DNA from 3 places in the Novosphingobium sp. BAM6 genome. Region 3 is predicted to be linked to each of the others. Evidence: riboswitches for the same ligand, from Rfam matches in the RefSeq annotation. Region 3 holds a riboswitch; each other region holds the start of a gene.

Region 1 (2,261 bases), on a different contig from region 3:
TAGCGCCCGGCGAGGCTGGCGGTGAGGCCCGGCATCAGTTCGACATGGCCATGGCCGCCCACGCGCCACTGGTGGAAACCGTCATCCTCGGTGCCGATGGCGGCCTGCGAGATACCGTCGGTGCGGGTATAGCCGCCATCGAGCGTGACGCCGTAGGTGTCGCCGGAAACGCCTGCGCTCATCTGCCCGTCGAAGGTGTTGCGCGAACCGTATTCGGCGCGTGCCTCCACACCGTTGACATCGCGCGAGGTCACGTTGAGCACGCCGCCGATGGCGTCCGAGCCCCAGACCACCGAGTTCGAACCGCGCAGCAGTTCGATCTTGCCGATCGAGCCGGTCATCAGGTTGCCGAAGTCGTAGCCGCCCCCCGTCGCCGCGACGTCCGCCACGCGGATGCCGTCGACCATGACGAGAACCTGCTGCGAATTGGCGCCGCGCACGAACAGGCTGGTCGCCGAACCGAGACCGCCGTTGCGCGCGATGGTAACGCCGGGCAGACGCTCCAGCACGCGGCTGATGTCCGCGCCCTGCACGCTGTCGATCTCGTCCGCGCCGATCACGTCGATGGGCTGGCCCGCCTTGTCGACACTGGTGGCGCTGCCGGTGGCGAGCACGGTGATATGATCGTCGCGCACGGCGTCCGCCGTGGTGATCGCGGCGTTGTCATCCTGCGCGAAAGCAGGCGCAGCGGCAGACAGGCCCAGCGCAGTGCCGAGCAGCAAAAGGGTCTTCACGTAATAGTCCTCCAAACCTGAACGAATATGCCGTTCATGGCGGAGGCCGCACGCGGGTGCTTTGCCCGGCGCGTGCCCGCTGCATCTCCGGAACTCCCCGTCCGGCGCGGAACGACCGTCATCGGCAGGTCTCCTGGCTCCCGGATCATCGTCGCGCCTGCCGCCTTCCCGGATCGAGGGACGATCCAGTGGCCGAATGGAAGCGCGGGCTCCCCGGTCACAGTTGCGGGGACAGCGCGGGCCTTGGGGACCGATCCCCGCACCCGCTTCCCTCTTAGTCCGCGTGCCTCCCCCCTGAAAGGCGACCCGCGAAAACCCATGACGTGACATGCGCGTTACCGCCCGCCCCGGAATCTGGCAAGCGCAGGCGTGCCTTGCGAGGCTCTCGTTAAGACCTTTGCGTGTATAGCGCGGCCATAAAGCGACACTGTGCAGCTTCGGGACAGGCCAGCGCGCGCAGATGCGCAAGCTCTCCCGAACGCGTATAGGGCGCGCAGACAGCGTGAACAGCAAGGCATAGCGCGAAGAGCAGACGTGACGACCCATTGGCTCCCTCCCGGCCTCGCGCGCAGCGCGTCGCCCGCAAGGACGCTTCCCGAGGCTGACGGCACCCCCGCCGGAACGCCGGCATGGGAGCCGCGCCCGCGCGACTTCGCGGGGCGGGTGGTTCGCGGCACCGGGCGCCGTCGCCAGCGCATCGTGCGCCGCCGCTGGTCGTTGGCAAGCGCCGTGCTCGCGCTCGTGGCGATCCCCGCTTTCGCCGCGCCCGGTGACTGGCAGCCCTTCCGCCTCCCCGCCGCCGAGGAGGACAGCGGGCAGGTCACGCCGATGCCGTTCGAAACCGCCGCAGGCTCGTTCCCCGGCGCCGCCTTCTATTACCTCGACCTTGCCCCGCCCACACCGCAGATCGGCGACGGCATCCACTCCGACGCGGATGACGGCGCCGACCTTGGCGATGGCCTGCCCGGCAGCACCGGCCCGGCGGCACGCTCGATGATCATCGACGACACCCCGCTCGATCACATGCGCGCACTCCAGTGCCTGACACAGGCGGTCTATTACGAAGCGGCGAGCGAGCCGGACGCCGGGCAGCGCGCGGTGGCGCAAGTGGTGCTCAACCGCGTGGCGCACCCCGCTTTCCCCAACACCGTGTGCGGCGTGGTCTATCAGGGCGCGACGAGAGCGGGCGGGGGCTGTCAGTTCACCTTTACCTGCGACGGCTCGCTGGGCCGCAAACCGGTGGCGCTGTTCTGGGACCGTGCCCGTGCCGTGGCCGCTGCCGCACTGGCGGGCTACGTCTACACGCCGATCGGCCTCGCCACGCATTATCATACGGTACAGGTGCATCCCTACTGGGCGGACAGCCTGCACTACCTCGAAACCATCGGCGCGCACCGCTTCTACGCCCTGCAAGGCCCGGCAGGCGGCGCCGCGACCTTCCGCTTCGTCTATCACGGCGGCGAACCGCTGCCGGTGCCCGGACGGATGGAGACGCCCGCCCAGCGGGCCGCCGATACGCTGGCCTCC
Region 2 (2,261 bases), 400 kb from region 3:
ACACCACGAAAACGCCGATGATGACAAAGCCCAGCGTGTTGAACTGGCCCGACAGCGCCGAGGCCCCCGACCAGACGCCGCCCGTCAGCCCGAACTTTTCGGACAGCAGCGCCGCCGTCTCGATCGAGCCGATCACCAGTGCGATCAGTGCCGAGATCGAGGTGATGACGATATTGTAGTAGAGCTTGCGGATCGGCTTCACGAAAGCCCACTCGTAAGCGCCCAGCATGATCACACCGTCGGCGGTATCGACCAGCGCCATGCCCACCGCGAACAGCACCGGGAAGACCAACACCGTGACCAGCGAAATCCCGTCCGCCGCATGCGCGCCGGACAGTCCCAGGATCGCCACTTCGGTTGCGGTGTCGAAGCCGAGGCCGAACAGGAAGCCGAGCGGCGCCATATGCCAGGCATGGTTCACCAGCCGGAATACCGGACGCAGGATACGCGCGATCAGCCCGCGTCCCGCGAGCAGCATGTCGAGGTCATCCTCTTCATAGCTGCCGCCGCGTCGCACCTGCTGGAAACGCTGCCAGACACCGCGCAGGATCGCCAGATTCATGATCGCGATCACGAACAGGAACGTCGCTGAAACGATCGTGGCGATCACCCCGCCCGATTGCCCGACGGCCTTGAAATCCTCGATAGAGCTGGCCGCCAGAGCGATCGTGGTCGCCGCGATCAGGACGATGGCGGAATGCCCGATCGCGAACCACAGCCCCACCGTGACCGGCCGCTGGCCGTCCTGCATGAGCTTGCGGGTAACGTTGTCGATCGCCGCGATATGATCGGCATCGACAGCGTGGCGCAGGCCCAGACTCCAGGCAAGCAGCGCCGTGCCGAGCATGACCGGGCTGTGATGGAACACACTGAAAGCCCAGCCCCAGACTAGCAGATTGACGCCTGCCAGCACGGCAAACAGCAGCGTGATACGCCCTCGCAGCGAAACGGAAGGAGGATAGGAACTTGCAACCATGGCGAAACGGGAACCTCTGTCGGCGTCAGCGAACCTGACAGGGGCCTGCCGCAAGCGGTCGACGCGAGACATGCCGGACGGACGCCAGCCTGCGTCCGGCCCCGCCCGGCCGATGCGGCCCCTGCCGCACGTTGCGTCGCTCAGACGGAAGTGTTCCGTGCCTTGGCCATCCCCTGGACCCGGGCAAGAGCGACCGGACGCCGGCAGGTCTCCTGGCTCACGGGTCAAGGCTCGATGCAAGGCCTTCCCGGGCCTCGCACGATTTAGCGTCCGACCCAGTGGCTGGCGGCTCGGGGGGTTCTCGCCCGTCCGCGCATATGCATCTCGCTCACCGCTTACAGTTGCAGGGACAGCTGCGGAATGGGGCGCATGAAAGGCGCCCGCACCGCATTCCCTATTAAGCCCCTTTCAGGGCACCGGCGCGATCCTGTCCAATGCTGACGTTACCGCCACCATCGCACCGAATGTACCTATGACGCGGTATCGTTCAACACAAGCGCCCTGCATCAAAGCCAATCAAAACCACGTCACAAATTTGATATTGACTTGCAGAAGCCATTTCACATAGCGGCCCAGCGCGCGGGTTTATAAAAACTGTTTGCAAGGGAATGTACCAATGAAGAGGGTTCTGACCGCCTTGGCCACCGGTGTCGCGACGTGCGCGCTGACCGTCACGGCCCATGCCGATGATGCTGCGGCAACAAATGACACTGCCAAGAAATCCGACGAATCGATCGTCGTGACGGCTCCGGCCACCCAGGACATCTCTTCCGCCACCGGCCTCCCCCTCACGATCGCCGAAACACCGCAAGCGGTGACGATCGTAAACCAGCAGCAGATCAAGGACTTCTCACTGCGCAACGTCAACGACCTGCTGGACCAGGTGCCGGGCGTCAATGTGGAGCGGGCAGAAACGGACCGCACGGAATACGATGCGCGCGGCTTCACCATCACCAACTTCCAGGTCGACGGCGTCGGCATGCCCCTGCTCTCAGGCGGCATCGCCTATGGCAGTCTGGACACCGCACTGTATGATCGGGTGGAAGTCGTGCGCGGCGCCAATGGCATGATGACCGGCGTCGGCAACCCCTCCGCCACCGTGAACTATGTGCGCAAGCGCCCGACCGACACCTTCCAGGCCTCTGTCACCGGCTACCTCGGCTCGTTCGACGATCATCGTGTCGAGGCCGACATTTCCGGCCCGCTCAATGCTTCGGGTACACTGCGCGCCCGCGTGGTCGGCGCGCATGAAGACAGTGATTCCTACCTCGATTACTATCACGTC
Region 3 (2,261 bases):
CGCCGCGCGCGGCGTCGCAACGATCCTGACCTACAATGCCAACCGGGAAGCGGCCGAAGAGGTCGTGGCGCTGGCCGAGGTCGCAGGGGCGCCCGCACTGGCGCTGCCGCTCGATGTGGGTGATGCCGCTTCGTTTGCGGATTTCGCGGGCAAGGTCGGTGAGGCTTTGGCCGCATGGGGTGCCGAGCGGTTCGACTATCTGGCGAACATTGCGGGCACATCGTCCGCCGCGAAGCTGGAAACTATCACCGAGGCCGAGATGGACGCGCTCTACCGGGTCCACCTGAAAGGCCCGATGTTCCTGACGCAGGCGCTGCTGCCGCTGCTGAATGACGGCGGGCGGATCGTGAACATTTCCTCGGGGCTGGCCCGCGTGCCGTTTGTCGGACGGATCGGTTATGGCCCGATCAAGGCCGCGGTCGAGGCGCTGACGCGCAACATGGCGGTGGAGCTGGGCGATCGCGGCATCGTCGTCAACACCGTGGCGCCGGGCGCCATCGCCACCGACTTCAGCGGCGGCGTCGTGCGCGACAATCCCGAGGTCAACAAGATGGTCGCCGCGCACACCATGCTGGGCCGCGCGGGGACGCCGGAAGACGTGGGGCCGGTGCCGCAAAATTCGCGTTCCGCGAATTTTCAAGCGAACTCTGAGAAATCGTTTCAAGAGATTGCACATCGGGCGGGCCGAAGCGGATTGGCATTCGCGTCGGCCTCGTCTATCCGGGCGTTCGGAGAGCGGGTTCGCCTGTGCTCCGAACAGATCGCGCCGGTGCCCCGACAAGGGGCTTAATCGGGAATGCGGTGCGGAAGTTCGCTTCCAAATCCGCGGCTGTCCCTGCAACTGTAAGCGGATAGCGCGATGCACAGGCTCTCCTTGAGGGGGCAGCCACTGGACCCGCGCGGAACATCTCCGCGCATCCGGGAAGGCGTGCATCAAGCTGTGACCCGCGAGCCAGGAGACCTGCCGGCGCTCCGGTCGCTCTTGCCCAGGTCCAGGGGATGGCCTTGGCACGGTGAAGTTTTCCGTCTGAGCGACGAAACGGTGCGGCTGGGGCTGCACGGTTGCGTGGTCACGGGTGCCTGTCGCGCCCGCCCGTCGTCGCGCGCCGGTCGGAAGCAGGGCTTCCGGCAAGTCCCGCTGCGTGTCTCGCTCAAGGCGCGCGGGAAACTGTTGCCATGTCCGCTTTCGGATCGCCGTCTGCTGCCCCGACCAATCTGGCCCCCACCAATCTCGCCAAAGTGCCCGTCACCATCGTCACCGGGTTCCTCGGCGCGGGCAAGACCACGCTCATCAGCCACCTGATCCGCAATGCAGGCGGGCGCCGTCTGGCCGTGGTGGTCAACGAGTTCGGCACGATGGGTGTCGACGGCGACATCATCCAGTCCTGCGCGATCCCCGATTGCCCGGCGGAGAACATCGTCGAGCTGGCCAATGGCTGCATCTGCTGTACCGTGGCGGACGATTTCATTCCCACCATCGAGACGCTGCTGGCGCTGGAGCCGCGCCCCGATCATATCCTGATCGAGACATCGGGCCTCGCGCTGCCCAAGCCACTGCTCAAGGCGTTCGACTGGCCCGCGATCCGCAGCCGCATCACGGTGGACGGCGTGCTGGCGCTGGCCGATGCCGAGGCGGTCGCTGCCGGGCGGTTCGCTCCCGATCCCGAAGCGCTCGATGCTCAGCGCGCCGCCGATCCGGGGATCGACCACGAGACGCCGCTATCCGAAGTGTTCGAGGACCAGCTCGCCTGCGCCGATATCGTGCTGCTGACGAAGGTCGATCTGGCGGGGCCAGAGGGTGTGGCGGCCGCGCGCGCGGTGATCGCAGCGGAAATGCCGCGAGAGGTGCCGGTGATCGAGCTGGCCGAAGGCGCCATCGACCCGCGCGTGATCCTGGGCCTCGAAGCGGCTGCCGAGGATGATCTGGCCGCGCGCCCCTCGCACCACGATGGCGAGGATGAGCACGAGCATGACGATTTCGACAGCGTGGTGATCACGGGCGGCGAGATCGCCGATCCCGAAGACCTCATCCGCCGCATCGAGGCACTGGCGCGCGATCGCAATATCCTGCGCGTGAAGGGCCATGTCGCGGTGGCGGGCAAGCCGATGCGGCTGCTGGTGCAGGCGGTCGGCGCGCGGGTGCGCCAGCAGTACGACCGTCGCTGGGAGGCGAACGAGCCGCGCGTCACCCGGCTGGTCGCGATTGCCGAGCGTGCCGATATCGATGCCGGAGCGATCCGCGCCGCGCTGATCGGCTGAGC

The links. Region 3 has a riboswitch for cobalamin ahead of cobW (cobalamin biosynthesis protein CobW). Riboswitches for the same ligand answer to the same signal wherever they lie in the genome.
Region 1: another riboswitch for cobalamin. It lies ahead of AC3EC3_RS01230 (TonB-dependent receptor plug domain-containing protein); the one in region 3 lies ahead of cobW (cobalamin biosynthesis protein CobW).
Region 2: another riboswitch for cobalamin. It lies ahead of AC3EC3_RS08745 (HoxN/HupN/NixA family nickel/cobalt transporter); the one in region 3 lies ahead of cobW (cobalamin biosynthesis protein CobW).

Annotation. Positions count from the first base shown of each region.
Region 1 covers NZ_JBYNTR010000001.1:228,989-231,249, reverse strand. Annotated here, with positions in the region: gene AC3EC3_RS01230 (TonB-dependent receptor plug domain-containing protein) at 1-734, opposite strand, end outside; cobalamin riboswitch at 841-1,066, opposite strand; gene AC3EC3_RS01225 (cell wall hydrolase) at 1,269-2,261, shown strand, end outside.
Region 2 covers NZ_JBYNTR010000002.1:18,107-20,367, forward strand. Annotated here, with positions in the region: gene AC3EC3_RS08745 (HoxN/HupN/NixA family nickel/cobalt transporter) at 1-976, opposite strand, end outside; cobalamin riboswitch at 1,162-1,412, opposite strand; gene AC3EC3_RS08750 (TonB-dependent siderophore receptor) at 1,593-2,261, shown strand, end outside.
Region 3 covers NZ_JBYNTR010000002.1:414,350-416,610, forward strand. Annotated here, with positions in the region: gene AC3EC3_RS10580 (SDR family NAD(P)-dependent oxidoreductase) at 1-790, shown strand, start outside; cobalamin riboswitch at 751-983, shown strand; gene cobW (cobalamin biosynthesis protein CobW) at 1,177-2,259, shown strand.